DNA from 4 places in the Lachnoanaerobaculum sanguinis genome. Region 3 is predicted to be linked to each of the others. Evidence: predicted binding sites of a transcription regulator. Region 3 holds the regulator's gene; each other region holds the start of a gene.
What was found. The regulator Rex, encoded in region 3, represses fermentation and respiration genes when NADH is low (regulators of the CRP and FNR family bind a similar motif). The targets are predictions, from matches to a motif close to ATTGTTAANTANTTAACAAT.
Positions count from the first base shown of each region.

Region 1 (8,473 bases), on a different contig from region 3:
ATCAATAATCGGTTCGGGTGTACCGCATGCTAAAAATCCGCCTACCATGATTGTAGCGCCGTCATTGATACCTGCAATAGCATCTTTGATTGAAACTATTTTCATTTTGTCTCCCTTTCTACAACAATTGCTGTGCCCATTCCACCACCTATACACAGTGTAGCAAGGCCGCATTTAACATCTCTTTTTTGCATCTCATACAGTAAAGTGGTGAGTATTCTTGCACCTGATGCTCCGATAGGATGTCCAAGTGCGATTGCACCGCCGTTTACATTTGTGATTTCTCTCTTAAATCCAAGTTCGTTGCATACTGCAAGAGCCTGTGCCGCAAAAGCTTCGTTTGCCTCTATAAGTTCAAGATCGTCGGCTGTGATACCAGCTTTTTTCATTGCTTTTTGTGATGCCGGAATTACTCCGAGTCCCATTACGCTTGGATCAACACCTCCTGAAGCATATCCCTTTATAGTAGCCATGATAGGGAGTTTAAGCTCAAGTGCCTTTTCCTTTGATGCGATAATGAACATTGCGGCACCGTCATTGATACCTGAAGCATTACCTGCAGTTACAGTACCGTCTTTTTTAAATGCCGGTTTAAGCTTTGCAAGATTTTCGATTGTAGTATTGAACTTAGGATATTCATCCGTATCAAATACCTTAGGATCGCCTTTTCTTTGTGGAATAAGTACAGGAACTATTTCATCTTTTAATCTTCCGGTCTCTATAGCTACCTGTGCTCTTCTCTGGCTTTCAACAGAGAATACATCCTGGTCTTCTCTTGTTATTCCTTTTTGTTCAGCAATATTTTCAGCTGTCACGCCCATGTGATAGTTGTTGTAAGCATCCCAAAGACCGTCTGTAATCATCTCGTCAATCAATGTTTGATTACCCATCTTAACGCCGAATCTTGCGCCTTTAACAAGATATGGAGCGTTTGACATGCTCTCCGTACCGCCTGCAAGAATGATATCCGCATCACCGGCCTTTATAATCTGTGCTGCAAGTTCAACAGTTCTAAGACCTGAACCGCAAACCTTATTTATTGAAAATGCGGGTGTTGTATTTGGCAATCCCGCTCCGAGTATTACCTGACGAGCGATATTCTGGCCAAGTCCTGCGCCTAAAACATTTCCTATAACGGCTTCGTCGATAAGAGAAGCGTCAATGCCTGCACGTTCAATGGCTCCCTTTGCCGCAGTTATACCGAGGTCTACTGCACTTACACCTGCCAATGAACCGCCGAAACTGCCTATAGCTGTTCTTGCTGCACTGACGATAACTACTTCTTTCATATTTTTCACCTCACTTATTCTATAAAAGTGGACAATACCGATTGAGTAAACTTTTTTTGTATTGTCAGATATATGTATCACCTATAGCATAGCACAAGTGAAATCAATTATCCACCCCTTGGTTATTCAAAATTGCTATAAAAAAAATAATATGTTTTTATATATATCTTATTTAAACAATGTGTTATAATAAATGAAAATATTGATATGTAAAAAATATTAAAGATGAGTCGTGTTTAATCTTTTACAGATAATAAAAAGAACAGCAAAATAATTTTGCTCAATATAAATGAAAAAAATATATGTTTTAAGCATGATGATATTTCGATTTCGGAATATAGTTATGCAAAATTAATATAATAATTAATCGAAAAAACTAATTGATTGTCGGATACATATATGTTATATTTTTATCATATGGATTAACATGTCAAACTTGATTTCTGACATGCAATATTGACAAGGAGGTGTTTTATGGGTTTTGTAAGGTTTGATACAGAAGGTGCTGTAGGTATTGTTACAATAAGCAGACCGAAGGCGCTCAATGCTTTGAACTCTGAAGTACTGGCTGAGCTTGATGCTTGCTTTGACAGTATTGACACTAATACAATCAGAGCTGTCATTCTGACAGGAGAAGGAGATAAGTCTTTTGTAGCAGGTGCCGATATAGGTGAAATGAGCAAGTTGAGCCCGGCAGGGGGTGAGGCTTTCGGTAAGAAGGGAAATGATGTATTCAGAAAGATAGAGACTTTCCCTGTTCCTGTTATAGCCGCTGTAAACGGATTCGCACTTGGCGGAGGATGTGAGATTGCTATGAGCTGTGATATTCGTATATGCTCAGATAGTGCGATGTTTGGACAGCCTGAGGTAGGACTTGGAATCACACCGGGATTTGGCGGAACACAAAGACTTGCGAGAATAGTCGGCGTAGGAATGGCAAAGCAGTTGATTTATACAGCAAAAAATATAAAAGCCGATGAGGCGTTTAGAATAGGGCTTGTTAACGCTATATATTTACCGGAGGAACTTATGCCTGCCGCAAAGAAGATGGCGGCTACTATAGCACAAAACGCTCCTATTGCTGTTCGTGCATGCAAGAAAGCTATCAATGACGGACTTGATGCAAAGATGGACGATGCAATCGTGATAGAAGAAAAGCTCTTTGGAAGTTGTTTTGAAACACATGATCAGATAGAGGGGATGAACGCTTTTCTTGAAAAGAGAAAAGAGAAGAATTTTACTAATTCATAAATATAGGTCTAATTTAAAAAATTATAATGAAGTTTAAAATATAAATTTTAATTCGGAAAGGATAAAAAAATGAAAGTTGGTATTATCGGTGCAGGTACAATGGGTTCAGGAATTGCTCAGGCTTTTGCAATGACAGAAGGATATGAAGTAAGACTTTGTGATATTAAGGAAGAATACGCACAGGCAGGCTTTGCAAAGATTCAAAAGAACATCAATTTCCTTGTAGGAAAAGAGAAAATATCAAAAGAGGCCGGAGATGCAATTATTTCAAAAATAAAAGTAGGCCTTAACGATATCTGCAGTGACTGTGATTTGATCGTGGAAGTAGCACTTGAAAAGATGGAAGTTAAGCAGCAGATTTTCAAAGAGCTTCAGAATATAGTTCCTAAAGATTGTATTTTCGCTTCAAATACTTCATCACTTTCTATCACAAGAATAGGTGAGGCACTTGACAGACCTGTAGTAGGTATGCATTTCTTTAACCCTGCGGACAGGATGAAACTTGTTGAAGTAATAGGTGGGGAGAAGACACCTGCAGAATTGGTGGAAAAGATTAAGAAGATATCAGAAGATATCGGAAAGACTCCTGTACAGGTTAAAGAAGCACCGGGATTTGTAGTAAACCGTATCCTTGTTCCAATGATCAATGAAGCAATCAATGTATGGGCTGCAGGTACAGCAGATGCTGAAGGTGTAGACACAGCTATGATTCTGGGATGTGCACATCCTATGGGACCTCTTCATTTGGCAGACCTTATCGGACTTGATATTTGCCTTGCCATTATGGAAGTTATTCACAATGAGACAGGGGATGACAAGTATTTACCGGCTCCGAAGTTAAAAGAGCTTGTAGCTGCAGGTAAGCTTGGTAAGAAGACCGGAGAAGGAATATTCTCTTATAAGTAAAATATTTATCCCCTTTTTACAGTTAAAGTGTAGAAAGGGGTTTTAATGTGAGATAGATACAAAAGGCGGGTTTGTATTTACTATATAGGTGAAAGAAAACTAAGAAAGGATAACGCAAACAAAGACTTTCACTATTTATGTTTGCACTTGGATTTATTCAAGTAGGTATGATTCATGGATTTTACTTTAGACAAGAAACATGAGATGGCAAGATCCCTTTTCAGGGAGTTTGCCGAAAAGGAAGTAAAACCTCTTGCAATAGAGGTGGATGAAACGGAAATATTTCCAAGAGAGACTGTAACAAAGATGGCAAAGTACGGTTTCCTTGGTATTCCTGTAGCAAAGGAGTATGGAGGACAGGGAGCCGATCCTCTTGCATATGTAATGTGTGTAGAAGAGTTGTCAAAGGTTTGTGCGACAACAGGTGTTATTGTTTCCGCTCATACATCACTTTGTGCAGATCCTATCGCTATGTACGGTACACCTGAACAGAAGGAAAAATATCTTGTTCCTTTGGCAAAGGGAGAGAAACTTGGCGCTTTCGCACTTACAGAGCCTAATGCAGGTACTGATGCTCAGGGCGCTGTTACAAAGGCGGTGCTTGACGGTGACGAGTATGTACTTAACGGCTCAAAGATTTTTATTACAAACGGTAAAGAGGCGGATATCTATGTTGTAATTGCATGTACAGAGATAAAGGTGGATGCAAAAGGAAGACAGAAGAAGATTTTCTCCGCATTTATAGTTGAGAAGGATACACCGGGATTCGGATTCGGAACAAAGGAAAAGAAGATGGGTATCAGAGGTTCATCTACTTATGAGCTTATTTTTACAGATTGCAGAGTTCCAAAGGAAAATATGCTCGGCCCTGCAGGTAAGGGATTCGGCATTGCAATGCATACTCTTGACGGTGGTCGTATCGGTATTGCCGCACAGGCACTTGGTATCGCTGAGGGAGCACTTGAGAGAACTATCAACTATGTAAAAGAGAGAAAGCAATTCGGAAGATCTATCGGAGCATTCCAGAATACTCAGTTTGAGCTTGCAAATATGGCAACCAAAGTAAAGGCGGCACAGATGCTTGTATATAGAGCAGCTATGGCTAAAGCAACACAGAAGACATATTCGGAGGAAGCGGCTATGGCTAAGTTATTTGCTGCAGAAGTGGCAATGGAAGTTACCACAAAGGCAGTACAGCTTCACGGTGGATATGGATATACAAGAGAATACGAAATTGAAAGAATGATGCGTGATGCGAAGATTACAGAAGTATACGAAGGTACAAGCGAAGTACAAAGAATGGTAATTTCAGGCGCATTGCTTAAATAATTGTGCTATTACGAATGGAGGATGTCATGAAGATAGTTGTTTGTATTAAACAAGTGCCGGATACAAAGGGCGGTGTTGTTTTTAACCCTGACGGCACATTAAACAGAGGAGCTATGCTTACAATTATGAACCCGGATGACAAGGCGGGTCTTGAGGCTGCTCTTAGACTTAAAGATAAATACGGTGCAGAAGTTACAGTAGTTACTATGGGACTTCCAAAGGCTGATGAAGTACTTAGAGAAGCTTTGGCAATGGGAGCCGACAATGCTGTACTTATAACAGACAGAGTACTTGGTGGAGCAGATACATGGGCTACATCACAGACTATAGCAGGAGCACTTAGAAAATTAGAGTATGATCTTATTATTACAGGTCGTCAGGCTATAGACGGAGATACTGCACAGGTAGGACCTCAGATTTCAGAACATCTGGATTTACCTGTTATCAGCTATGCACAAAAGATAGAGATTGATGGAGACAGTGTTGTGGTAGAGCGTCAGTTTGATGACAGATATCATGTTTTAAAAGCAAAAATGCCTGTACTTATTACAGCTTTATCAGAGCTTAATGAGCCAAGATATATGACTCCGGGTGGTATTTTTGATGCTTATGATAAAGAAGTAACTGTATTCTCAAGAGCGGACCTTGTAGGAGTTGATGACTCAAATATAGGTCTTAAGGGTTCACCGACACAGATTGCAAAAGCATCCGATAAGGTTAGAAAGGGTGCAGGAGAGCAGGTAAACCTTGGTGCATCAGAGTCTGTTGACTACATCATAGGCAAGTTAAAAGAAACACATATCATCTAAAAAGGAGTCGTTTATGAGACAAAATACAGAAGAATACAGGGGAGTGTTTACATTTGCCCAGCAGGTAGACGGCAAATTGAGCGGTATTTCCCTTGAACTTATAGGAAAAGGTAAGGATTTGGCTGCTGATCTCAATACCGAGGTTACAGCAGTATTACTTGGATCTGATATAAAGGGACTGGTTGAAGAACTCGCCGAGCACGGTGCTGATAAGATAATAGTTGTAGATGATCCTAAACTTAAAGAGTACCGTACAGAGCCTTATACACAGGCATTATCAGCGGTTATAAACGAGTTTAAGCCTGAGATATTCATTATCGGTGCTACAGCAATAGGTAGAGATCTGGGACCCAGAGTTTCAGCAAGAGTAGGAACAGGACTTACAGCAGACTGTACACAGCTTGAGATCGGTGATTATCCTTTAGTGGCTATTGCAGGAAGAGAGCAGAAGCATAATCAGCTTCTGATGACAAGACCTGCATTTGGCGGAAATACCATAGCTACTATTGCATGTCCTGAGAACAGACCTCAGATGGCAACAGTTCGTCCGGGTGTTATGCAAAAGAAGGAAAGAGTTGCAGGAGCAAAGGCGGAGGTAATAGACTTTGATGCCAAGCTTGAAGAGAACAGCAAGTATGTTGAGATTCTTGAGATAGTAAAAAATGCCAAGACAACGGAAGATATCATGGCTGCAAAGATTTTGGTATCAGGAGGTAGAGGTGTAGGTTCTGCTGAGAACTTTAAGATACTTAAGGATTTGGCAGATGCACTTCACGGCACTGTAAGCTGTTCAAGAGCTGTGGTTGATGCAGGTTGGATGTCAAAGGATATTCAGGTAGGACAGACAGGTAAGACAGTTCGTCCACATCTTTATTTTGCAATAGGTATTTCAGGTGCTATACAGCATTTGGCAGGTATGGAAGAGAGTGACATTATCATCGCTATCAATAAGGATGAGAATGCGCCTATCTTCAGCGTTGCCGACTATGGTATAGTAGGTGATTTGAATAAGATAGTTCCTGCACTTACAGAGAAGATTAAAGCGGAGCTTGCTAAAGAAGATTAATGCTGAAGAATATTAATATAGACATATAAATTAAATCGCTATAAACCGAAAAATGGGTTTATGGCGATTTTTTGTTTTTAAAAGAGTACAAATTCCTGCTTGACATGGAATGAAAAATATTTTATAATCAAAAAACCTTAAAACATACTAAATTAATAGGTAAATAGGTTATAGGTTTCTTGTTTTAAAGTAGGAAGGAATGCTCATGGGAAAGAAAGAACACAGTCACGAACATAATCATAATCACGAACACAATCATAGTCACGAACATAATCATGAACATAAGCATGGAGTTGACCATATTCACAGCCATAGAAATTTGATAGGATTTGATGAACATGGAGTGCCGACAATTACATTAAAGTCGGATCATGAAGAGGACGGAGACGATAAGGCTTTTATCAGAGATTATATGAATGCCGTATCTGAGTACAGAAAAACTTTTCCGTCAAAGGATGAGGTTTTGGAAAATACTCCGGATCCGGCAGTAAGAGAGATGATTTTGCGCCAGAATCAGCTTGGATTTGATACCACATTTGACAGATTTGACAGTCAGCAGCCACAGTGTGGTTTCGGTATGGCCGGAATCTGCTGTAAGATCTGTAATATGGGTCCATGTAAGATAACTTCAAAGAGTCCTAAGGGAGTCTGCGGTGCGGATGCGGACCTTATAGTGGCAAGAAATTTACTTCGTTCAGCTGCTGCAGGTGCGGCTCAACACGGTATGCACGGTAGAGAAGTTATTCTGTCTTTAAAGTGGGCAGCTGAAGGAAAGCTTGATTTACCTATACTGGGACAGCAAAAGATAAAGGATACCGCAAAAGCTTTCGGAATAAAGACGGAGAGAAGAAGTATAAAGAAAATTGCTTCAGAACTTGCGGATATACTTTTAGAGGATATGAGCCGTACTGTACCGGGAGATTATAAAATTATAGAGGCACTTGGTTCCGAGGAAAGAAAAAAAGTATGGAAGGAACTGGATATTCTACCTATCAGCGCATATCATGAAGTATTTGAGGCCTATCATAAAACAGGTGTCGGTACTGACGGTGACTGGAAGAGTATTATGCAGCAGTTTTTGCGCTGTGGACTTGCATTTACATACTCAGGTGTTGTAAGTACATCAATAGCAACTGACGGTCTTTTCGGAGTTGGAGACAGAGTTACATCAAAGGTAAATATCGGTGCTCTGAAAAAGGGATATGTAAATATTGCGGTACACGGTCATCTTCCTACACTTGTAAGTGAGATTGTAAGAGTCGGACAGGAAGAGAAGTTTATAAATCTTGCAAAAGAGGCTGGTGCAAAGGGAATAAGATTCTACGGAATCTGCTGTTCAGGACTTTCAGCAATGTATCGCTATGCAGGAGTTATTCCGCTTTCAAATGCGGTATCTGCTGAGCTTGTACTTGGTACGGGAGCACTTGATCTTTGGATTGCCGATGTTCAGGATGTATTCCCGTCAATAATGGAAGTTGCAAAGTGCTTCAGAACTACAGTTGTTACAACCAGTGAGTCTGCAAGATTGCCGGGTGCCGAGAGATTTGAATATGATCATCATCATTCAAATATAGGAGAGACAAGAGAACTTGCAGAAAAAATAGTACTTAGAGGTATAGAAAGCTTTAAAGACAGACAGGGTATACCTGTATACATTCCACCTTATGAAGTGGATGCCGAAGTCGGATTTTCACCTGAATATGTGCATAAACACTACGGTTCTATGAAGCCTTTATATGAGGCTGTAAAGGAAGGTAAGATACTCGGTATTGTAAACATAGTAGGATGTAACAATCCTAAGGTTGTGTATGAGAAATGTGTTA
Region 1 covers NZ_BTHK01000024.1:760-9,232, reverse strand. Annotated here, with positions in the region: gene SBH76_RS12640 (CoA transferase subunit A) at 1-105, opposite strand, end outside; gene SBH76_RS12635 (acetyl-CoA C-acetyltransferase) at 102-1,289, opposite strand; gene SBH76_RS12630 (enoyl-CoA hydratase-related protein) at 1,764-2,540, shown strand; gene SBH76_RS12625 (3-hydroxyacyl-CoA dehydrogenase family protein) at 2,610-3,446, shown strand; gene SBH76_RS12620 (acyl-CoA dehydrogenase) at 3,621-4,775, shown strand; gene SBH76_RS12615 (electron transfer flavoprotein subunit beta/FixA family protein) at 4,802-5,584, shown strand; gene SBH76_RS12610 (electron transfer flavoprotein subunit alpha/FixB family protein) at 5,598-6,650, shown strand; gene cooS (anaerobic carbon-monoxide dehydrogenase catalytic subunit) at 6,850-8,473, shown strand, end outside.
Region 1: SBH76_RS12630 (enoyl-CoA hydratase-related protein) is a predicted target of Rex. The motif match lies at 1,688-1,707, and genes of this name have one in related genera.

Region 2 (8,473 bases), on a different contig from region 3:
AGTACTATGGTTTATTTGGTTTTTTTTATTGCTTTATGGTGGTGCGATGATCATTGAAAAAATTATAAATAATAATATCGTCTTGACCCATGACCATAAAAACAAGGAAATTATTGCCATGGGTAAGGGTATAGGCTTTGGCAGAAAAAAAGGAGATACTTTATCGGAGTCTGAAATAGAGAAGGTATTTCGTATCAAGGAAAATGAAATGCTTCTTAAATTTCAGGATATGATTGCGGATATCCCTATTGAAAGAATAACTCTTACTGATGATGTCATTTCATATGCAATCAATGTAGAAAAGCTCAAACTCAGCCAAAGTATTTATCTTACTCTGGTTGACCATGTGAATTTTGCTATTGAGAGATTTAAAGAAGGTATGACTCCCGAAAATGCCCTGATGTGGGAAATCAAAAGATTTTATCCTCAGGAATATGCGCTTGGACTCTATACTCTCAGACTCATAAATGATAGAATAGGACTTTCCCTTCCGGATTCGGAGGCAGGCTTTATTGCACTTCATTTTGTAAATGCGCAATACAGCACTCATATGAAGGAGACTTTGAGCCTTCCACATCTTATGAGAGATATAATGGATATTGTAAAAAGTGAATTGAATGTAGAGCTTAATGAAAATTCTATTCATTATGAAAGATTTGTAACTCACGTAAAGTTTCTTATTCAAAGACTTTATAGAAATGAAATGCTCCATGATGATGATACGATTTTTGAGGATATGATGAAGGAAAAATATCCCGAAGAATTTGAATGCGGAAAAAGAATTGCAGAATATATAGAGGTTGAAACCCGTTCAAAAATAACCCGAATGGAAATGACCTATTTGGCAATTCATATAAAAAGAGTAACTATGGCAGAGGAGTAAAATATGTTCGGTTTATTTAAGAAGAAGAAAAATGTATTTTTCAGCCCTATGAGCGGAAAAAGTGTTTCTATAAAAGAAGTTCCTGATGAGACATTTTCATCAGAGATGCTTGGAAAGGGAGTAGCAATCGTTCCAAACGACGGTCTTGTAACCTCTCCTGCTGACGGCAAGGTAACCATGGTTTTTGAGACCTTACATGCTGTCAGTATATTAGCCGATACCGGTGAGGAAATTCTCATACATATCGGTCTTGATACTGTAAAGATGAACGGTGAAGGATTCTCTTCCTTTGTAAAAGCAGGGGATAGAGTTAAAACAAAAGATCCGCTTATACAGGCAGATCTTGAAAAGATAAAATCGGCAGGATTTAATACCATTACCATGATGCTTGTTTGCAATACTATGGATTTTAAATCTGTTGAAAGTATCACAGATAAAGCTGTGAATAAGGACAGTGAAATATTGGTAGTAATACCAAAATAATAAATTTTCTCTTTGACCGGCCGGCAAAGGGATGATCTTAAATAATAAGGAGAAATTTTTATGAAGTATTTACAACGACTTGGGAAGTCTTTGATGCTTCCTGTAGCCTGCCTTCCTGTGGCGGCGATTTTAATGGGTATCGGTTATTGGATCGATCCTACCGGTTGGGGTGGAAATAATATAGTAGCGGCTTTCCTTTTAAAGGCAGGTGGTGCTATCATCGACAATATGGCTATTTTGTTTGCCATAGGTGTTGCTGTCGGTATGAGTGATGACGGTGACGGTGCCGCCGCACTTGCCGGTCTTGTTTCATGGCTTGTTATCACAACTCTTTTATCAAAGGGTTCTGTAGCTATGTTTACAGGTGTTGAAGCTGATGCTGTTCCTGCAGCTTTCGGTAAGACACAGACTCAGTTTATCGGAATTGTTTGTGGTCTTATAGGTGCAGCTTGCTATAATAAGTTTAAAACAACAAAGCTTCCTGATGCACTCTCTTTCTTTAGCGGTAAGAGAAGCGTGGCTATCGTTACTGCAGGCTTTTCACTTATTGCAGCTATTGTTTTATTCTTTATCTGGCCTGTTGTTTATGGTGTATTGGTAAGCTTCGGTGAGGCAATTCTGAGCACAGGTGCTGTAGGTGCAGGTATCTACGGATTCCTCAACAGACTTTTGATTCCGTTCGGACTTCACCATGCACTTAACTCTGTATTCTGGTTTGATGTTGCAGGTATCAATGATATCGGTAAATTCTGGGGAAGCGCAGAAGGCGGTGTCCTCGGACAGACAGGTATGTATATGTCAGGATTCTTCCCTGTAATGATGTTCGGTCTTCCGGGCGCTGCTCTTGCTATGTATCACACAGCTAAGGATGCAAGAAAGAAAGCCGCTTACGGTCTTTTACTTGCTGCCGCTCTTTCATCATTCTTTACAGGTGTTACAGAGCCTCTTGAGTTTGCATTTATGTTCCTTGCACCGGTACTTTACCTTATCCACGCTCTTTTAACAGGTATTTCACTTGCTGTAGTTGCACTCCTTCCTATAAGAGCAGGATTTAACTTCAGTGCAGGTCTTGTTGACTGGGTACTCAGTTTTAAGGCACCATTTGCACAAAATCCACTTCTTTTGATTCCAATCGGTGTGGTTTATGGTGCTATCTACTATGCAATCTTCCGCTTCGTTATCACAAAGTTTGACTTAAAGACTCCCGGTAGAGAGGATGATGAGGAAGAAGAGAAGAAAGCTGTTTTAGCTAATGATGACTTTACTGCAGTTGCAGCTATTATCTTAGAGGGTGTAGGCGGTCCTGAAAACCTTACATCTATTGATAACTGTATCACAAGACTTCGTCTTGAGATCAAGGACTATACAAAGGTTGATGAGAAGAAGATCAAATCTGCAGGTGTTGCAGGTGTTATCAGACCTTCAAAGACTGCCGTACAGGTTATTATCGGTACAAAAGTTCAGTTCGTAGCAGACGAGTTCAAAAAACTTGCTAAAAATAAATAATAATTAACACACTTCATAAAAAGGGGAGCATATCAAATATGCTCCCTTTTGGTTTACTATAATTTTATTTTGCGGATAATGCAGCCATTGTGATGTAGTTATATGGCTGATTGAAATGTGGAAGGAAGAATATATCAAGCAGTTTAAGCTTGTCTATAGTTACCTTCTCCTGTATTGCAAGTGAGAACATATGGATACCCATTGACATATCATATGTAGATGCCATCTGTGCTCCAAGTATCACTCTTGTCTTTGCATCATATACTATCTTTATATTTACCTTAGGATTTGTTGTTTCAATGAATGTTGCCTTTTGTAAGTCTTCAAATGAAGTGGAAAGCACATCCATACCGAGCTGCTTTGCCTTCTGCTCGCTAAGTCCTGTAGATACAAGCTTTAAATCATAAATTGAAATAGCATTTGATCCCTGAACACCGATAGTTTCAAGTTTCTTACCGCATGCATTATATGCGGCTATAATTCCCGAACGTACGGCATTTGTTGCAAGTGCGATATATGACTTCTCTCCTGTAGAGTTAAAAAGCACTGTTGCACAGTCGCCTATTGCATATACATCCTTCTTGCTTGTCTGCTGAGTCTCATCAACTATATATGCACCGTTTGACATTGTTTCAAGATAATCTTTTCCAAGCTCGGTATTAGGTCTGAATCCTATAGCAAGAATAACCATATCACACTGATATTCATTCTTATCTGTTACTATAGCCTCTACCTTGCCGTTACCCTTAATCTCCTTTACAGTCTCACCGAAAGCAAGCTTGATACCGTGATCTGAGAGGTTCTTGTCCATAAGTGCACTGAACTCCGGATCATAGTAACTTGAAAGTGAAGTCTTTGCAATATCAACAACTATTACCTTCTTATTATGTCTCTCAAACGCCTCTGCAAGCTCTACTCCGATATATCCCGCACCGACTACCGCAATTGTCTTGATATCAGGATTTTCAAGCTTCTTAATCACTTCTTCGGCATTTTGGAAAAGCTTTACAAGCTGAACATTCTCCAAATCCTTGCCCGGTATCTGTGGTACGATAGGAAGTGAACCTGTAGCCAGTATCAATTTGTCATAGCTTTCTTCTACCTTCTCACCGTTCTCCAAAGTTGCATATACAAACTTTTTATCAAAGTCTATTCTTTCAACCTTGCTGTTCATATTTACCTTTGCACCCTGTGATTCAAGCTTTTCCTTGTTTGAATAGAAAAGTCCGTCAGGCTTTGATATCTGACCGCCTATCCAAAGTGCCATACCACATCCCAGGAAGCTGATATTTGAGTTCTGATCAAATACTACTACCTCATCTCCCTCATTGAATCCTGTGATTGTATTGATTGCACAAGTACCTGCATGATTTGCTCCAACAACTACTACCTTGCTCATATTTTCCTCCAAAATATATTTTAATATTTATTGTCATCTCTTTAACAAATTGTACTATGTTTTATAACTTTTAACAAGCATTTTCGGGCTTGTGCAGTTAAATTTTTTAAAATATATTTTGTATACAATGAATATAAAAAGAGCTGCTGCTCCATAGACGTATTTCTCGTCTATTTTGCAACAGCTTCTTATTATATAGTTATTTATAAGCTTCCCAAAAGCATTGGAAGTCCAAGGCTTATAACAGGTATAAATGTTATAAGTAAAAGTGTAATTATCATACACAGATAGAATGGCAATGTTGCCTTTACTACCTTTTCCATAGGCAATTTTGCTACGGCCGAACCGATAAAGAGTACTCCTCCAACCGGTGGTGTAAGAAGACCTATACCGCAGTTTAAGATAACCATGATACCGAACTGTATCGGTCCTATTCCTATAGAGTTTGCTATAGGAAGAAGTATCGGTGTGGCAATAAGTATGATAGGTGCCATATCCATGATACATCCGAGTATAAGCAAAATAAGGTTAAGAAGTAATGCAAGTATTATAGGGTTGTTTGTAAATCCTGTGATTGCACTTGCAGCCATATCCGGAACATGAAGTGTTGTAAGGCAATATCCGAAGATACTTGATGTTGAAATAAGGATAAGTACAATTGACAATGTATTTACACATTCATCAAGAGTCTTCCATACACCCTTCCAGTCAAGACCTTTATATATGAATACGCTGACAATAAGGCTGTAGATAACCGCAATAGCTGCCGACTCTGTTGCTGTGAACACACCGCCTACTACACCTACAACTACTATAAGCACTGCCGCCAATGCCCAGAATGATACACTGAGCTGCTTTAAAAGCACCTTCATAGAGAACTTCTCACCCTTTGGATAATTCTTTCTCACTGAAATAATATATGAACCGATCATAAGTGATACCGCAAGCAATGCTCCCGGAATATATCCTGCAAGGAATAAGCTTCCTACCGATACACCGCCCGCTGTGGTAGCATATATAACCATGTTATGTGAAGGAGGTACCAAAAGTCCCTCGCATGATGATGTAATTGTAACCGCTGTAGAAAAATCCGCATCATATCCCTGATCCACCATCATAGGTATAAGGATTGAACCGAGTGATGCCGTATCTGCTGCGGCAGAACCTGAAATTCCTCCAAAGAAGTATGAAGCCACGATATTAACCATCGCCATACCTCCACGCATCCAGCCTACACAGGCATTTGCCAGTGCAATAAGTTTCTCCGATATACCGCCGCTTCCCATAAGGCAACCCATTGTTATAAAGAACGGTACCGCCATAAGTGAGAATGATGAAATACCCTTAACCATCTGCTGACATATTGTTGAAAGCGGTTGTCCCTGTGCCAAAAGACAGAGCAAAGATGAAAGTGCTACCGCATATGCAATCGGGAAACGCAAAAATATCATTACAAAAAAGCTTATAAGTAATATAGCAATTGCTACTCCTGTACTCATGCCTGCACCTCCTTAGGATCTTCTTTTAAGCAAATAGCCTTTATATGGTTATAAAGTGCCTCAAGCTCAAATATTAACATTGCAACACCTGCTAAAGGTATCGGGAAGTACTGCCAGAATTTTGAAAGTCCCGGCATACTTACATAAGTACCCTTTGCACCAATCTTCATAGCATATTTCCAGCCCACAACTATCATTACCACTGCAAGTATCAAAACCGCAATATCTGAAAGTACATCCAAAAATCTTACAACACTCTTAGGCAGATACGGATCAAAGGCCGTCATCCTGATATGTGCACCTCTTCTTATTGCAAGTGCTGCTGAAAGCACTGCCATATATGCCATAAATGTAAGAACTATCTCCTCACTCCATGCAGGATCCGGTATAAATGATATATATCTTCCGGCAACCGCCATTGTTGTGATGGCAATATCTCCTATCAATAAAAGTTTACATATAAGCAGAACAAATTTGTATGTAGCATCATATGCCGGTTTTATTTTGTCTACCGCCTTAAAAAAATCTGACATAATTACCTCTTATTCTATCAACAAACCTCTTGGAGAAGTCTCCAAGAGGCAATAATATTATTTATCCAAGTCAACTATCTGCTGATATAATTCTTTCTGATCAGTTGTGTTCTTTTCGATAACATTCTTTGTAGCTTCTTTCCAAGGTGTTTTATCTGTAACTTCAACAACATTTACACCTGATGACTTAAGCTCCTCTAAAACCTTATCCTCCGCCTTTTGAGCGATTTCTCTGTTTACCTCACCTACATACTTTCCTGCTTCAACAAGGATATCCTGCTGCTCAGGTGTAAGCTTATTCCAAGCATCATCTGTGATTACTACCTGGAATGCTCCAAGTGTATGACCGTCAAGGATGATGTTCGGTGCCACCTCAGGGAAAGCGTTTGACTTATAGTTTGTTATAGGCTGCTCCGCACCGTCCACAACACCTGTCTGAAGTGCTGAGTAAAGCTCATTAAATGCAACTACTGTAGGAGACGCACCAAGACCCTCAACCATTCCGTTCATTACAGGGTCATTTGAAACTCTCATCTTCATTCCCTTTAAATCCTCAACAGAATTTACAGGATTCTTTGTAAAGAAATGTCTGAAACCTTCCTCACCATAGTACAAGCTCTTGATACCGAGGTTAAGATCTGATGTTTCCTCTAAGAACTCCTTTGACAAATCGCTGTCAACAAACTTCCAGAAATGCTCTCTTGAGTTAAATGTGTATGGTAATGAAAGAAGTGAAGCCTTCTTTGCACCGTAGCTTGTAAGAGCGAAAGCTGAAATTCTTGACATATCTACTGTACCTGTTCCACCAAGCATTCCGTCAAGTACATCATTCTCTGAACCGAGTACACCGCTTGCCTGAACATCGATATGAATCTTTCCGCCTGAAAGCTCTTCCACCTTCTCCTTGAATGCCGTACCGCTCTGTCCTACGATTGTATCAAGCGGATTTACCTCCGCATAAACCAAGGTTACCTCTGCACCCTCACTACCGCTGTCTGCCTTTGCAGCAGTTGTCTCTCCACTGTTTGCAGCAGTTGTTGTTGTCTCCGGACTCTTAAGTCCGCAAGCTGATAACGCTAATGTAGCGATCGCTAATGCAAAAAATCTCTTTTTCATTGTTCCTCCAAAAAATAAATACTTAAGACTAAAAAGTCTTACATCTCTTTTATATATTCTATATTTAAGAAAAACTTATGTGAATGGTAATATTTTAATATAATAAGTAAATTTTTAATCTTTAAATTAAATGTTACCTCTGTACTCTGAAGGACTCATTCCTACCGCTCTTTTAAACACCTTTGTAAAGTAGTTTGAATCCGTATACCCCACACTTGCACCGACTTCTTTTATATTAAAACTGACATCCTTTAAAAGTACCTTTGCCTTTTCTATTCTCAGATTGGTCAGATAATTTATAAATGTATCGTCAAAAAGCTGCTTAAATATCTTTGAAAAATAAACATCCGAATAACCAAGTATACCTGCCACATCTCCGGCACTTATATCTCTTTTATAATTTTCCTTTATATATTTTTTTATAATGCTTTTTTGTGAATCTTGAAGATTTTCACTTTTACCGTCATCAGAACTTATTTCTTTTATACTTGATATAGCTTCACTTATAAGTCCTGTAAGTTTTTCCTCCTTCCACGGCTTTAAAAGATAGTCAAATGCTTTTATATGCATCGCTTCTATGGCGTATTCAAATCTGTCATATGCTGTTATAAAAATAATAATACAATTGTGATTTTTCTCTCTTATAAGCTTTGCCAGCTCTATTCCGTTCATTCCCGGCATTTCAATATCCAAAAGTGCAATATTTATATCTGTATTTTCAACTATACCTGCCGCCTGCTTTCCGTTACTTGCCATGAAAATATCAAGCTCATTTAAAAAAAACTTTTTAATTGTCTTTTCAAGTACCTTCAGCTCAAGATTTTCGTCATCCGCTATCAGTAAATTCACAATCTCTCCTTCCTAAACGGTTTGCGGTATCAGAAAATATACCACTGTCATCTTTCCTTCTTTGGAGTATATTCTCAAATCACCTGTTTTATATATGTTCTTTATACGCTTATAAATATTTCCAAAACCTATTCCGAGTTTTGCCGTAGGCCTCTCTCTCATAAAGTCTTTCAGCTGTTTAAGCCTTTCAGCATTCATTCCGACA
Region 2 covers NZ_BTHK01000006.1:13,682-22,154, forward strand. Annotated here, with positions in the region: gene licT (BglG family transcription antiterminator LicT) at 47-883, shown strand; gene SBH76_RS05100 (PTS sugar transporter subunit IIA) at 887-1,366, shown strand; gene nagE (N-acetylglucosamine-specific PTS transporter subunit IIBC) at 1,427-2,872, shown strand; gene nox (H2O-forming NADH oxidase) at 2,937-4,271, opposite strand; gene SBH76_RS05115 (TRAP transporter large permease) at 4,475-5,770, opposite strand; gene SBH76_RS05120 (TRAP transporter small permease) at 5,767-6,303, opposite strand; gene SBH76_RS05125 (TRAP transporter substrate-binding protein) at 6,361-7,419, opposite strand; gene SBH76_RS05130 (response regulator transcription factor) at 7,546-8,268, opposite strand; gene SBH76_RS05135 (sensor histidine kinase) at 8,281-8,473, opposite strand, start outside.
Region 2: nox (H2O-forming NADH oxidase) is a predicted target of Rex. The motif match lies at 4,301-4,320, and genes of this name have one in related genera.

Region 3 (8,473 bases):
GAGACTTCGCTGATAAAATATGCAGAGCTTAAAGGTGAATTTAAAAATATCAGCAGCGAAGAAATAAAAAATTACATAGAAAAAGTAAGGCAGATACAGCTGAACAGATATAAAGATTATGGGTTTTCTTACAATTCTGAAATTCCGGCAGGTCTTATAAATAAATTCTGCGCTTTAAAAAAGAGTGATGATATTTTTCTATCTGATTTATATGAGATGAAAAAGATGAGTGTAAGGGGACTTCATAAAATATTAAAAGTTGCAAGAACTGTTGCAGATTTTAATGAACATAAAAATATTGAGCATGATGATATATGTGAGGCTATATCATATCGCTCTTTAGAAGATAAATATTGGTAAGGAGGAAATATGCAGATAAATAATATTTCAGACAGAGAAGCAATGTTTTTTCTGTCAAGTTTAGCGGAGCTTGGTTATGCTTCAAAGCGTTCTATATATGAGAATATTAAGCCTTTATACAGTATTTTTGAAATGAACTTTGAAAATTTAAAGATGAAAGTAAAACTAAGTGAAAAGCAAATTAAGGCTGTTTTAGGATTAAAAGTTAAACTAAATGAACTACATGAAAAATATCTGTCTTTAGATGAAAGAAAAATAAAATTTATACTTCCGTTTGAAGATGATTATCCCAAAAAGCTTTTGGATTTAAGAGATTATCCTTTCGGCATATTTGTAAAAGGTGATATTCCAAGGCGGAGAAAGAGCGTAGCAATAGTGGGCAGTAGAGGTGCAAGTGAATATGGACTTGGAATGGCAAAGTTTATTGCACAGGAACTGGCTGCAAATGATGTGGATATAATAAGCGGTATGGCACTTGGAGTCGACAGTATGGCACATGAGGGTGCTGTTATTTCTAAAGGAAAAACTTATGCAGTACTTGGCACAGGAGTAAATGTATGTTATCCTGATAGCAATTTTACTCTATACAATAAGTTATGTAGTGAAGGCTTTGGCGGTGTTATATCTGAATTTCCTTTGGGAACAAATCCTTTAAAGTTTAATTTTCCTATAAGAAATCGTATTATTTCAGGTCTGGCGGATATTACTGTAGTAATAGAAGCAAGACTTAAGTCGGGTTCACTTATAACGGCAACACATGCCATAGAACAGGGGAGAGAAGTATTTGCACTACCGGGAAGAATAACAGATTGTATGAGTCTTGGATGTAATAAATTGATATCCGACGGTGCCGGTATTATAACCTCACCTACGGATATTTTGGAAGCACTTGATCTTAATGTTGATAAAAAAATTCAAGTATATAATGAAAAAAACGCTAATATACTTGCAAAGAATGATAAAAAGGTTTATAGTTGCCTTGATTTAAAACCGAAATATATAGATGACATAATCAAAGAAAGCGCTTTAGACATCTCTCAAGTGCTTAGCTCACTTTTATTACTTGAATTGGAAGGTTTTATCGTACAAGTATCATCAAATTATTATTGTAAGAGATTAAGTTAGTAAGGGGTTAAAATGGCTGGAAGTTTAGTGATAGTGGAGTCGCCTGCAAAGGTAAAGACCATAAAAAAATATTTAGGTTCGGGGTATGAAGTTACGGCGTCAAACGGGCATGTGCGGGATTTGCCTAAATCCACAATGGGTATTGATGTTGAAAATGACTTTGAACCGAAATATATTACCATAAGAGGCAAGGGCGAGTTACTTGCTAAACTGAAAAAAGACGTTAAAAAAGCTGATAAAATATATCTTGCAACCGACCCTGACCGTGAGGGTGAGGCAATCAGTTGGCATCTGTCAAAGGCTTTAAAGCTTGAAGACAGTGAAAAGAAGGTATTTCGTATCAGTTTTAATGAGATTACAAAAAATGCAATAAAAGAGGCTATTAAGCATCCAAGAAATCTGGATATGAATCTTGTGGATGCGCAGCAGGCGAGAAGAGTATTGGATCGTATGGTGGGATACTCTATCAGCCCTCTACTTTGGGCAAAGGTAAAAAGAGGATTGTCTGCCGGTAGAGTACAGTCTGTAGCACTTAGAATGATATGTGACAGGGAAGCACAAATAGATGAGTTTATTCCGGAGGAGTATTGGACACTGGAAGCCGAGCTTTTGACCGAGCACTCAAAAAAGACTGTAAATGCCAAGTTCTATGGTAAAAAGAGTAAGCTTGCCATAAACAATAAAGCAGAGATGGATAAAATATTAAAGGCATTGAAGGCTGCCTCATATGTGGTTTCAGAGATAAATGAGGGTGAAAGAGTAAAGAAGGCTCCGATTCCGTTTACAACATCTACCTTGCAACAGGAAGCCAGCAAAAAGTTAAACTATTCAACTCAAAAGACAATGAGGCTTGCACAGCAATTATATGAAGGTGTGGAAGTAAAGGGTAAGGGAACAATTGCTCTTATAACATATTTGCGTACAGACTCAACCAGAATAGCTGCCGAGGCAGATGCCGCTGCAAGAGAGTTTGTAGATAAAAGCTACGGACCTGAATATGTTTCAAAAAATGTTGTTACAAAGACAAATAACAATAATGTTCAGGATGCACATGAGGCTATAAGACCTACAGATGTGAATCTTACTCCGGCAATGGTTAAAGAATCTTTGCCAAGAGAGCTTTTCAGACTGTATCAGCTTATATGGAAGAGATTTGTTGCCAGCAGAATGGAAAATGCAAAGTATAAGACTACTTCAGTGAAGCTCAGTGCAGGAGATTATATTTTTACTATGTCCGGCTCAAAAATAGTATTTGACGGATTTATGAGTGTTTATACTGATGATGATGAAGAAAAGGTAAGTTCGGATGCTGTTATAGGAAAGCTTAAGGTAGGAGATGAACTTAAACTTGAAAAACTTTTGGATGTACAGCATTTTACACAACCGCCTGCACATTTTACGGAGGCAAGCCTTGTAAAGGCATTGGAAGAACAGGGAATAGGACGTCCGTCAACATATGCACCTACTATTACTACAATTCTTGCAAGACATTATATTGTTAAAGAGCAAAAAAATCTCTATGTTACAGAGCTTGGACAGATTGTAAACTCTATGATGGTTAACTATTTCGGGAGCATAGTGGATAAGGAATTTACGGCAAATCTTGAGCAGTTACTGGATTCTGTAGGTGACGGAAGTGTAAATTGGAAAACTGTTGTATCAAACTTTTATCCTGATCTTGAGTCGGCAGTAGAGCAGGCTTCAAAGGAGCTTGAAAATGTAAAGATTGCCGATGAAGTTACAGATGTGATATGTGAAAACTGCGGAAGAAACATGGTTATAAAATATGGTCCGCACGGAAAGTTTTTAGCATGTCCGGGATTCCCCGAATGTAAGAATACAAAGCCGTATCTTGAGAAAATAGGAGTTAAATGTCCTAAATGTGACGGTGAAGTAGTAATAAAGAAGACAAAGAAAGGCAGAATATACTATGGTTGCAGCAATGCGCCGGAATGTGATTTTATGTCATGGAATAAGCCTTCTTCTATAGCCTGTCCAAAATGTGGCTCATATATGGTTGAAAAAGGAAATAAGCTCCTTTGTATGAATGAAGAATGCGGATATTCCGAGAATAAGCCAAAAGAAGAATAAATATTTAAAGTTAAACGACCGACTTAATAAGCCGGTCGTTTATTTACACACAAGTACTTTATTATAGCTGCTTTGTTATTCCTTATCATCATCTTTTTTATCAAGATTTCTTATCTGTTTTGTTATTACAAGATATGCATATATTATTACAGGCATTACAATATCAATAAACAAGAATACAAAAAGCAATCTGATATTGTCTGAGAATATTGCAACAAGAACAGTTGAGATCAAACTGAATATAAGTAAAAGTAAGGTTATTATCGCAAAAAACTTTTTCATTTTCATATTAATTTTCCTCCAAACTTAAAGTCAGTTCTTCCCACTCGTTCATAAGCTTTTCAAGCTTTTCTTCCAGAGCTGTTTTTTCTTTTTGCAGTTCCATAAGCTTACCAACATTTGAGGAAATCTCAGGATTGGCAAATTCCTCATCGATAAGAGCGAGTTTTTCTTCAAGTTTTTCTATTTCCTTTTCACATTTGTTCAAGGCATTTGTTACTTTCTTTTTTTGAGCCTGTGCAGTCTTATTTTCAATCCATTCCTGCTTTGAGTCTGAGATTTCTGTAGGTTTTTCTTCTATATTATTATTTGAAAGATTGGCTGCACCTTCTACCGCCTCTCTTTTTTCAATATAGTAATCATAATTTCCTATATAGTTAAGTAATCTGTTTCCTGTAAGATCAAGAATCCTTGTTGCGGTCTTATTGATAAAGTATCTGTCATGTGATACATAGCAAATAGTACCAGGGAAACTGTTTAAGGCACTTTCAAGTACATCCTTACTTAGAATATCCAAATGGTTTGTAGGCTCATCCAAAAGCAGGAAATTTGCTTTTGATAACATAAGTTTAACCAAAGATACTCTGCCTCTTTCTCCACCTGAAAGATCACCGATCTTTTTATACACATCCTCACCTGTGAAAAGAAAAGCTGCAAGTATGTTTCTTATTTGAGTATTGTTCATCTCAGGGTAAGTATCTGAAATCTCATCAAACAAAGTCTTGTCCATATGAAGTACCTGGTGTTCCTGATCATAGTACGCAATGGAAACATTTGACCCGTAGATTACTTCACCGGTATCAGGAGTTAAAAGTCCGTTTATAATCTTTAGTAGGGTAGTCTTTCCTGTACCGTTATCACCTATAATAGCGACTCTTTCCCCTCTTTTTATTTCAAAATTTATATTTGAAAAGAGATGCTTTTCATCAAAACTCTTTGACAAATCATGTACTGTAAGCACATCCTTACCGCTTTCTTTTGAAATATCCAAAGAGAGTCTCATATTTTCTATATGAGTTTTTGGAGCTTCGACTCTTTCAATCTTTTCAAGCTGTTTTTGTCGGCTCTCGGCTCGTTTTATCGACTTTTCTCTGTTAAATTGCTTAAGCTTTGTAATAACAGCTTCCTGATGTTTTATTTCCTGTTGCTGATTCAAATATTCCTTCATTTTGGCATCTAAAAGCATCTGCTTTTTTGCGGAGAAGTCTGAATAGTTTCCGGAATACATTTGGACTTCGGCGTTTTCTATATCTATAACCTTACTTACTATCTTATCAAGAAAATATCTGTCATGTGAAACTATAATTACTGCACCCTTATAGTTTAGCAGATAGGATTCAAGCCATTCGATACTGCGAAGATCCAAATGGTTTGTCGGCTCGTCAAGTAAAATAATATCAGGTTCTTCCAAAAGCAGTTTTGCAAGGAATACTCTTGTTTTTTGACCTCCTGATAATGTATTTATCTTTCTGTCAAAATCATTTTCATCGAATCCAAGTCCTTTTAAAATACCGATGACTTTACTCTTTGCGGCATATCCGTCCATCAGCTCATAACTGTGAGTAAGAGCGGTATATGAAGAATATAACTCTTCAAGTGCCTCGCCTGAAAGATGTTGCATCTGTTCCTGCATCTCTAACATTCTTTTTTCCATATTAAGGATATGCTCTATAACTGTATATAGCTCATCTATAATACTTAATGTGGAATCTACATTATTTATCTGTCTTAAGTATCCGAGTTTTGCATCCTTTGCAAGTATAACATTACCGCTGTCGGCATGTTCCTCACCTGTAAGTATTTTTAGCAGTGTGGTTTTTCCGGCACCGTTTACACCGACAATGGCAACTTTTTCATGTTCATTGACTAAAAAATTTGCATCTTTTATTATCTCATTGCTTCCGAAAGACTTTGAGATATTTGTAGCATTTAAAATCAAAATTTGCCTCCTTAGTCATATAATCCACATAAGTATAGCTTAAATACATGCTTAAATGCAAGACAATTCATGATACAAATGAAGCCTTTATATGCTCAAAAACTTAATAAAATATATAATATTCACCATATATATCTGTATTGACATTTATATTAATAGATAATATACTAATTGTAGAATTCTTAACAAATGGAATTGCTGAGAATAATTTATAAATTAATATTTGGAACGGAATAAATATGGAAGAAAGAAAAATATCCAGAGCAGTCATTTCAAGACTGCCAAGATACTATAGATACTTAGGTGAACTCTCAGAAGAGGGTGTTGAAAGAATATCCTCAAAAGAACTCAGTGAGAGAATGAAGGTTACGGCTTCTCAAATCAGACAGGATTTAAATAACTTTGGAGGTTTCGGACAGCAGGGATACGGATATAATGTAAGATATCTGTATAATGAGATCGCAAAGATTTTAGGAATTGACCGTCAGCACAATATTATAATAATCGGTGCAGGTCATTTGGGACAGGCTATTGCAAATTATGCAAACTTTGAGAGAAGAGGTTTTCTTATTAAGGGAATGTTTGATGTGGATCCTAATCTTTTCGGAAAAACCATACGTGGTGCAAGAGTGTATTCTCTTGATAACCTTGAAAAGTTTGTATCTGAAAATGACATACAGATAGCGGCACTTACAATACCGAAGACCAGAGCAATGGAAGTTGCGGACAGACTTATAAAGTCCGGTATAAAGGCAATCTGGAATTTTGCACATACGGATTTATCGGTTCCGGATGATGTAGTTGTTGAGAATGTGCATCTTTCAGAATCTCTTATGAGGCTGTCATATAGAGTCAGTAATGTAGATGCCGTTCCTTTTGAAGGGAAGTATGATTAGAGGAATCGGCACTGATATAGTCGAAATAGACAGAATATCAAATGCAATTAAAAAGGAATTTTTTTTAAAGAAGGCTTTCAATGATAGTGAAATAGATATGGCCGGAGGCAGAAACAGAGACAGTTTTCTGGCCGGAAATTTTGCTACAAAGGAAGCCTTTGTAAAAGCATTGGGAACAGGTTTCAGAGGTGTTGAACTTAAGGACTTGGCGGTACTCAGAGATGAACTTGGAAAGCCTTTTATAAAAATCTGTAATAATTCAAACAGACATTTACAAGGAATTGATGAGAATAAAATCCATGTATCCATAAGCAATACCGACTCACTGGCAATTGCAATGGTAGTAATAGAAACAGACTAATATGTGGAGATGGGGATATGAGAATTCTTGATGAAACTGCATTAAAATATATACCTGAAAGAATTAAGAATGCAAATAAAGGCAGCTATGGGCATGTTCTGGTTATTGCCGGAAGTAACGGAATGAGCGGTGCAGCATTTTTGAGTGCAATGGCGGCATATCGTTCAGGCGCAGGTTTGGTTAGAATACTTACGGTAAGTAAAAATCGTACAATTTTACAAACACTTTTACCTGAAGCAATAATAACAACTTATGATGAGAGAGAAGCATATGAGAATAAGGAATGCTTTATAAATAAGATTAAGTCATGTCTTGATTGGTCAAGCGTAGTGGTACTTGGACCGGGACTTTCTACAGATTATTATGCTAAAATCATTGTAGAATATGTTTTGGCCGAATGTTATGTTCCTATGATAATTGATGCGGATGCTTTGAATATTATTGCAGCTGATACTACACTTACAAAGTATTATACAGATAATATCATTATCACTCCTCATATAGGGGAGATGTCAAGATTGATAGATGTATCTATAGATGATATATTATCGGATCCCGTAAAGTATGCCGAGGAATATGCAAATAAATACGGTATTACAGTAGTTTTAAAATCTCATCAAAGTGTTATCGCCGCAAAGGAGGATACATTTATAAATAAATCCGGAAGTGCAGCCATGGCAAAGGCCGGAAGCGGAGATGTTCTATGCGGTATAATTGCAGGCATGTTTTGTCTTGGCATAGATGATGATATGGCTGTGGCGCTTGGAGTTTTCATACACGGCATGGCCGGCAGTATTGCCGGTAAAAAACATGGAGAGCACAGTATTTTGGCAAGAGAAATTATAGATAATATAGGTGAAGTGCTTAATAGAAGGAAGAGAAATGGACTCATATAGACGTGCTTATGCAAAGGTTGATCTGGATGCAATAAAGCATAATTTAAAAGTTACAAAAAAAGCTTTAAAAGAGAATATGAAACTGGCGGCAATTGTAAAGGCTGACGGTTATGGACATGGAAGTGTTCCCGTATCATTATATATAAAAGATATTGTGGACTTTTTCTGCGTAGCCACACTTGAAGAAGGTGTTAATCTTAGATACCATGGTATCACAAATCCTATTTTGATACTGGCATGTATTCCAAGAAACAGCTACAAAGAATCAATAGTATTTGATATAAGGGAATCGGTTTTTACACTGGATCAGGCTAAGAAAATAAATGAAGAAGCCGGAGAGCTTGGGAAAAAGATATCTATTCATATCGCAATAGATACAGGTATGAACAGAATCGGTTTTAAGCCTACAAAAGAGAGTGCAAACATTATAAAAGAAATAAGTGAAATGGGTAATATTGAGATTGAAGGTATTTTCACACATTTTCACAGTGCTGATGAAAGTGATCTTACGTCTGCAAAAGAACAG
Region 3 covers NZ_BTHK01000001.1:34,226-42,698, reverse strand. Annotated here, with positions in the region: gene SBH76_RS00195 (YifB family Mg chelatase-like AAA ATPase) at 1-360, shown strand, start outside; gene dprA (DNA-processing protein DprA) at 370-1,485, shown strand; gene topA (type I DNA topoisomerase) at 1,498-3,576, shown strand; gene SBH76_RS00180 (cell division protein DIVIC) at 3,652-3,864, opposite strand; gene abc-f (ribosomal protection-like ABC-F family protein) at 3,866-5,794, opposite strand; gene SBH76_RS00170 (redox-sensing transcriptional repressor Rex) at 6,034-6,690, shown strand; gene acpS (holo-ACP synthase) at 6,683-7,051, shown strand; gene SBH76_RS00160 (NAD(P)H-hydrate dehydratase) at 7,069-7,947, shown strand; gene alr (alanine racemase) at 7,934-8,473, shown strand, end outside.

Region 4 (8,473 bases), on a different contig from region 3:
TTAAGAATTCACCAAAGCATAATGAACTTATGCTTCAAAGTGAGGGGTTTATAGAAAATCTGCCGGCATCTACAATATATGCCGGAGTCGGATATTATTACAGTAACGGATTTTATTATGTAGCAATGCTTTTCGGACATCAGAAATAAACAAAAGCCGCCACCGGTATATACTCACAGTTATATATCGATGGCGGCTTTTTTTAAATATTTACTTTTCTTAAATCGTCAAAAAATCCCGGATATGATATTTCAACACAGTTTTTATTATCAAGTTTTATTTCACCGTCTGAAATCAGTCCAAGAATTGCAAATGTCATTGCGATTCTGTGATCGTCATGAGTAGATATGGTGACATTTCCCAAAAGTTTGTTTGTTCCCTCAATCTCCATACCGTCCTCGGTTTCTACTACATTTACACCGAGTTTTGAAAGTTCCTCACACATTACCTTTATTCTGTTGGATTCTTTTACCTTAAGTTCTGCAGCATCCTTTATAATTGTTTTACCTTCAGCTAATGAAGCTACGGCGGCAAGTAAAGGCAGTTCATCTATAAGAGTCGGTATAATTTCTCCTCCTATAGTAGTTGCATGAAGCTTTGAATAGGATACTTTGATATCGGCTACAGGCTCAAACTCATCATTTGAATTGATTATTTCTATATTTGAACCCATATCTTTTAAAACTTTTATTACACCGTCTCTTGTAGGGTTTATACCTACATTTTCAAGTATAAGCTCCGAACCCGGGACCAAAACTGCGGCAGCCATAAAAAAAGCAGCTGATGATATATCGGAAGGAATGTCTATATCGGTTGCAAAAAGTTCCTTACATGGATTTATTGTTGCTGAGGTTTTTGTCGTATATAAATCTGCACCGAATTTTTTTAACATCAATTCGGTATGGTCTCTTGATTTTGCAGGCTCAATCACAGTAGTCGGAGAATCTGCATATAATCCTGCAAGAAGTATTGCAGATTTTACCTGCGCACTGGCAACGGGAGAGTTATATTCAATACCGTGAAGCGAGCTTCCTGTAATGGTAAGAGGTGCAAAACCGTTATTACTTTTAATATCGGCGCCCATCAATGTGAGAGGAGCTATAATTCTGTTCATAGGCCTTTTTTGTATAGACTTGTCACCTGTGAGGACAGAAGTGAAGTTTTGTGCGGATAAAATACCGCTTACAAGTCTGGTTGTAGTACCGCTGTTGCCGCAGTCAAGTATTTCACCCGGTTTAGAGAGGCCGTAAAGTCCCTTTCCCTTTACTGTAACATCAGTATTTTTTATTTCTATATCAATACCCATTTTTTTAAAAATTGATATTGTTGAGATGCAGTCGGCACCTGTTAAAAAGCCTTTTATATTTGTAATACCCTTGGATATGGCACCGAACATAACAGCTCTGTGAGAAATTGATTTATCGCCGGGAACCCTTAATCTACCTTTTATCATATTTCCTCCGTTAAATAATTTTATAATTATATTCCTTCAATAATTTGCCTGCCATTTCACAGGAATCGGCATCATAGAAAGAAATATTTAAAGCACCCTCGCCCTTTTCTCTGTTGTGATTGATACCGATATTTTTAATATTTATAGAATTTGCGGCCAATATGGCGGAGATAACGGAAATTGCTCCCGGTTTATCCTGTATATGCACGCTTAAATCATGTTTTGAAATAATAAGTCCCTGAGAGTTTGTATCAAGAGAATTTCTGTATTCACCGGATTTTGCAAACATATTGTTGATATATGTACTTGACTTGGAAGACAAATGTGAGTATACATCCTCTAAAGTATCTATATATTTTCTAAGCATCATATTTATAGGCTCGGAATTAAGCATACATATCTGTTCCCACATGATTGGAGAAGCCGAGGCTATCCTTGTAATATCTTTAAATCCCCCTGCGGCAACTCTTTTCATTACTCTGTCATCATAGTCATTTTCACTTACCAGATTTACAAGTGTAGCCGCAATAATATGAGGCAAATGGCTTATAGTGGCAACAACTTTGTCATGCTTTTGATAATCTATTACAAAGGGAATAGCCTTTATTGATTCGATTATTCCTGAAAATACCTTTAATTTTTCGGCATTTATTTTTGAGGAAGGAGTGATCATATAATAAGCATTTTCCAAAAGCAGAGCATCCGAGGCGTCATACCCCGTTTTTTCAGAACCTGCCATAGGATGTCCGCCTATAAAGACATCCTCAAGTTCAAGTTCTTTTGCAAGACTGTGAATTGAGGACTTTGTGGACCCCACATCCGTTATGATTGCATCCTTTCTTATATAAGGTTTTATATCTTTAAGATATTTATCATTGAACTCTACCGGAGTACATAAAAACACTATATCACAGTCTGAAAGAGTGTTGTCTATACCTTCAAGAATAATGTCGATAATCCCGTCGCTTTTACCTTTTAACAGCTCGGAACGGTTGTTTGTATAGGCATAGATTATTGATTCGGGTCTGTATTTTCTTATTGCTTTGGCGATAGATCCAGCTATAAGTCCAAAGCCTATAAAAGCTATATTATTGTATTGCATAATCCTCCGTTCCGACATTACGTCAATTTTAAATATAAAAAGTCTAGTACATTTGGAGTCATTAGTCAATTACTTTTACTTTAATAATTTAAAGTGATATAGTAATATGGCTTTATACGGACTATTTATCTTTACTAAAACAGTCTATTTATACAAAAACTTTATAAAAATATATTACGATTTAACTATAATAAAAGTGTAAATTACATTGTCTAAATTGAATATAAAACTTGAAATTTTATCGTATGTTTAGTAAAATATCTTTATCAGAAAAGTCTATTGACTAAAAAGGAGGGATACTCTTATGAAGGTTTATGAAACTAAACAGATTCGTAACGTCGTACTACTTGGCCATGGAGGCTCGGGTAAGACTACAGTGGCAGAGGCCATGAGCTTTGTTGCAGGAAATATTTCAAAGATGGGAAGTATTTCAAGCGGAAATACCATCAGCGACTATGACAAAGAAGAAATTAAAAGAGGTTTTTCCATCAGTACATCTTTGATTCCGGTAGAATATGAAGGAGATACCGGAAGTGTAAAGATAAATCTTTTGGATACTCCGGGATATTTCGACTTCGTAGGCGAGGTGGAAGAAGCCGTATCAGCTGCAGACGCTGCCATTATTGTAGTCAATTGCAAGGCCGGAATTGAAGTAGGTACAGTAAAAGCATGGGAGTTGTGTGAAGAATACGGTTTACCGAGAATATTCTTTGTTACAAATATGGACGATGACAAGGCAAGCTATCGTGAACTGCTTCTGAAGCTTGAAACTCGCTTCGGAAGAAAAGTGGCACCTTTCCATCTTCCAATTAGAGAAAATGAGAAGTTCGTGGGATTTGTAAATGTCGTAAAGATGAAGGGTAGAAGATTTACAAATTTATCAGATTATGTAGAGTGTGAGATACCTGATTATGTTGAAGCCAACCTAAAGATTGCAAGAGAGGCCTTGATGGAGGCCGTTGCCGAGACAAGCGAAGAATACATGGAAAGATATCTTTCAGGTGAGGAATTCAGTGATGATGAAATTTCAACAGCACTCAAAGAAAATATTTGCAACGGAGATATCGTGCCTGTAATGATGGGTTCAGGAGTGGACGCACAGGGATTTAAGGCACTTATGATGGCAATTGAAAAGTATTTCCCGTCACCTGATTATAAAGAGTGTGTGGGAGTGGACGTAAGTAACGGTGAGCATTTCACAGCAAAATATAATAAAGAGGTTTCATTATCTGCAAGAGTATTTAAGACAATAGTGGATCCTTTCATAGGAAAATACTCTTTGGTTAAGGTTTGTACAGGTACACTAAAGCCTGACAGTACAATCTACAATGTAGGTAAGGAAACAGAGGAGAAATCCGGAAAGATATATGTACTCAGAGGAAAGAACGCTATAGAAGTACCTGAGCTTGTTGCCGGTGATATCGGCGCTATGGCTAAGCTTAGTGTAACAACTACAGGTGATACTATTGCATTAAAGAATGCACCTATCCTTTATCACGGACCAAAGATCTCATCACCATACACATGTATGAGATATAAGATCGTAAACAAGGGCGAAGAGGATAAACTTTCATCAGGTCTGTCAAAACTTATGGAAGAAGATTTGACATTAAAGCATATGAACGATACTTTAAACAGACAGACTCTTCTTTACGGAATAGGTGATCAACAACTTGAAATCGTAGTTAGCAAACTTTTAGATAGATATAAAGTAAAGATAGAACTTTCAAGACCTAAGGTGGCTTTCAAAGAGACTATCAGACAAAAGGTTGAGGCTGCTGGAAGATATAAGAAGCAATCAGGTGGACACGGTCAGTTCGGTGATGTAAAGATGAGCTTTGAACCTTCAGGAGATCTTGAGAAGCCATATGTATTTGAGGAGACTGTATTCGGAGGTTCGGTACCTAAGAACTATTTCCCTGCAGTTGAAAAGGGAGTGGCTGAGTGCTGTATTAAGGGACCTTTGGCCGCATATCCTGTAGTAGGTGTAAAGGCTGTGCTTTTGGACGGTTCATATCACCCTGTTGATTCTTCCGAGATGGCATTTAAGATGGCTGCCACAATCGCATTCAAGGACGGATTTATGAAGGCCGCACCTGTACTTTTGGAGCCTATTTATACAGTAAGTGTAATAGTTCCCGATAAATTCACAGGTGATGTTATGGGTGATCTTAACAAGAGACGTGGTAGGGTTCTCGGTATGGAGTCAATCAATCACGGAAAACAGCTTATAAGAGCCGATGTTCCTATGTTGGAGCTTTTCGGATACAATACCGAGCTTCGTTCAATGACCGGAGGTATGGGTGTATTCAGCTATGAATTTGCAAGGTATGAGCAGACACCGGGAGATATCCAGAAGAAGGAAGTTGAGGCAAGAGCTTCCAAACTTGAAAATGATACGGAATAATAAATATATTTATAAGAAAATATGTTCAATCGTAAGAAATCTTACTATAACTTTACATATTGACTAAAGTGCTTGAAAATTTTTTCATAAGGTTATATATTAGCTTCATCAAAAAACTTATATGAAAAAGGAGATATCATATCATGCATTTATCAATAATCAAAAAAACAGTTTTATCATTAACATTAGCTTTAGGTTTAGTTTCAGGTAGTGTAGTTGCTTTTGCTGCACCATCACAGATAATCGTTCCTGGAAAACCTGCAGATGCTGCAAGCGCACAGGTTATTAATGAGGGAAATGTAACTCGTATTATAGGAATAGAGGGAGAGAAGGCACCTTCAAAGATTATTATACCGGGTACTTCTACAGTTGTAGTAAGATCAACAGCATCTAATGCAACACCATCTATAGCTACTTATTCAAACTCTACAGCGTCAAGCAGCAGAGGCGGTTCATCTAGAGGCGGTTCATCAAGCAGCTCATCAAGAAGTGGAAGTTCAAGAGCTGTTACTGCAACAACAGTACCTACAAATACTCCTGCTTCAAACTACGGTCCTGCACCTACAAACACATCTGCTCCTGCAACTAATGTAGGTCCTGCAGCAGGAAACACAAATGTTTCTACTAAGGGTGATGTGACAGCAGCTAAGCGCGGAAAATTAAATGTACCGAAGACAGCTGATGCTTCAGCAATGGGACTTTATGCAGCATTACTCGGTCTTTCAACTGTAGCAGGTGCATTTGTAATTGCAACAAAGAAGAAAGAGAACTAATCTTAAGTTAAATTAAATAAGACATTTTACGGCAGGCTGTACAGTCTGCCGTTTTTGCGTTTTTTTTAATGCAATTTTGTATGTTTCTTATAAAAAACAAGAAATTGATAAAAAAATAACAATATGCCTTTATTTTATTTTTTAAATATAGTATTATATCATTGCTCAGTATAGAAGACGGTTTTAGAAATACTGAAACTATTGTCACTATAAACGGAAAATTTTTTTAGTGGAGGAAAATTGTGAGAGGTGTTGAAACAAGAATTCAGGAAATAAGACATAGAATCTTTAGAGAAGTTGCCAGAATGGCTTATCACACAGAGTGGCCGGTAGATAAAAGAATAGAGGAGCTTCCTTATAAGATTATTCCCGGTGAAGTGGGAAATTTCAGAAATAATGTTTTCCTGGAAAGAGCTATAGTAGGTGAGAGGCTCAGACTTGCTATGGGATTGCCTTACAGAAGTGCGGCTAATCATGCTCCTTTGTCTGAGGGTATAGAGCTTGCGGATAAGGCGGAGACATATTATACACCACCGTTAATTAATATAATTAAATTTGCATGTCATGGTTGTGTTGAAAAGAGAGTATATGTAACTAACGGTTGTCAGGGATGCTTAGCACATCCATGTTCGGAGGTTTGTCCTACAGGTGCCGTAAAGATAGATAAAGAGAGCGGATTCTCAAGTATCAATCAGGAAAAGTGTATCAAATGCGGAAGATGTGCAAATGTTTGCGCATATAATGCAATCATTATTCAGACAAGACCTTGTGCGGCTTCATGCGGTATGGATGCAATATCTTCAGATGAAAACGGTAAGGCCGATATTGACTACGATAAATGTGTATCATGTGGACAGTGTCTTGTAAACTGTCCGTTCGGTGCTATTTCAGATAAATCACAGATCTTCCAGACTATAAGAGCTATTCAGTCGGGAGACAGAGTATATGCGGCTATTGCTCCTGCTTTCGTAGGTCAGTTCGGTCCTAAGGTTACACCGGGAAAACTTCGTGCGGCAATGAAAGCGCTGGGCTTTGCAGATGTATTTGAGGTTGCTATAGGTGCCGATCTTTGTGCCACACAAGAGGCGTTTGACTTCCTTGATGAAGTGCCTGAGAAATTACCTTTTATGGGTACATCATGTTGTCCTTCGTGGTCATTGATGGCAAAGAAAGTGTTCCCGGATCAGGCTGAATGTATATCAATGGCACTTACACCTATGACACTTACGGCAAGACTTATAAAGAAACAGCATCCGGACGGAAAAGTGGTATTTATCGGACCATGTTCCGCAAAGAAGCTTGAGGCTATGTGGACAGAGGTAAGAAGTGAAGTGGACTTTGTGCTTACATTTGAAGAGATGGCCGGAATATTTGATGCAAAACATATAGATATTGAAAACCTTGAAGAAGATCCGAACGGTGTCAACGATGCATCTACAGACGGAAGAAACTTTGCGGTATCCGGAGGAGTTGCAAAGGCGGTTGTAGGAGTTATTAAGAGTCAGTATCCTGACAGAGAAGTAAAGGTAATGAATGCGGAAGGCCTTGCAGATTGCAAAAAGATGATGACAATGGCTAAAGCAGGAAAGTATCCGGGATATCTTCTTGAGGGAATGGCATGTCCGGGAGGCTGCGTGGCAGGACCGGGAACAATGCAGAATATCAAGAAATCCCAAGGTGCGGTAAATCAGTATGCGGCTAAGGCAACACATGGTATTGCTATTGAGACTGAATCTGTAAAAGAGCTTGATAAGTTGGTTAAATAATACATATAAAAAAGATTGTTGGCACTCATATTAGGTGAGTGCCAATTTTTTATTGACTTTTATATTTTCATGGTTATAATAGTTATAGCAAAGCAAATAATATATTTGCAAATTTATTAGAGAGGTGATGAAATGAAAAAGGGAAACTTATCAATAAACAGTGAAAACATATTTCCGATTATAAAGAAATGGTTGTATTCAGATCATGATATATTTGTAAGAGAATTGATTTCAAATGCAACAGATGCTATAACAAAGTTGAAAAAATTAAGCCTTGCAGGTGAGTTTACAAAGCCTGAAGGAGATGAATATAAGATAAATGTAGAAGTCAGTCCTAAACAAAAACTTATTCGTTTTATAGATAACGGTATAGGTATGACTGAAGAAGAGGTGGAAAAGTATATAAATCAGATAGCCTTTTCAGGTGCTGTGGATTTTATAGAAAAATATAAGGATAAGACAAATGAAGAGCAGATAATAGGTCATTTCGGTCTTGGATTTTACTCCGCATTTATGGTAGCGGATAAGGTAAGCATTGACACACTGTCATACAAAGAAGGCGCAAAGCCTGTACATTGGGTAAGTGACGGCGGTCTTGAGTTTGAGATGGGAGAAGGCAACAGAGCTTCGAGAGGAACTGCTATTACATTATACCTTAATGATAACTGCCATGAGTTTGCAAACGAGTTCAGAGTAAGAGAGATACTTAACAAGTACTGTTCATTTATGCCTGTAGAGATATTCTTAAAGGATATCGATGCCGAGGAAGCTACTGAAATTATAGAAAAGGATGAGCTTTTAGAAAGCGATACCGTAATAGAGACTATAATTGAGCCTGCAAAGACAGAGGAAAAAGAAAAAGAAGACGGTACTAAGGAAGAGGTTGAAATAGAGCCTGCAAAGGAAAAGATAAAGATTAAAAAGCGTCCTGTAGCGCTAAATGATATACATCCGCTTTGGACTAAGCATCCT
Region 4 covers NZ_BTHK01000004.1:2,273-10,745, reverse strand. Annotated here, with positions in the region: gene SBH76_RS03425 (CAP domain-containing protein) at 1-149, shown strand, start outside; gene aroA (3-phosphoshikimate 1-carboxyvinyltransferase) at 203-1,453, opposite strand; gene SBH76_RS03415 (prephenate dehydrogenase) at 1,464-2,555, opposite strand; gene SBH76_RS03410 (elongation factor G) at 2,860-4,962, shown strand; gene SBH76_RS03405 (sortase B protein-sorting domain-containing protein) at 5,106-5,735, shown strand; gene SBH76_RS03400 (4Fe-4S dicluster domain-containing protein) at 5,978-7,501, shown strand; gene htpG (molecular chaperone HtpG) at 7,634-8,473, shown strand, end outside.
Region 4: SBH76_RS03400 (4Fe-4S dicluster domain-containing protein) is a predicted target of Rex. The motif match lies at 5,839-5,858, and genes of this name have one in related genera.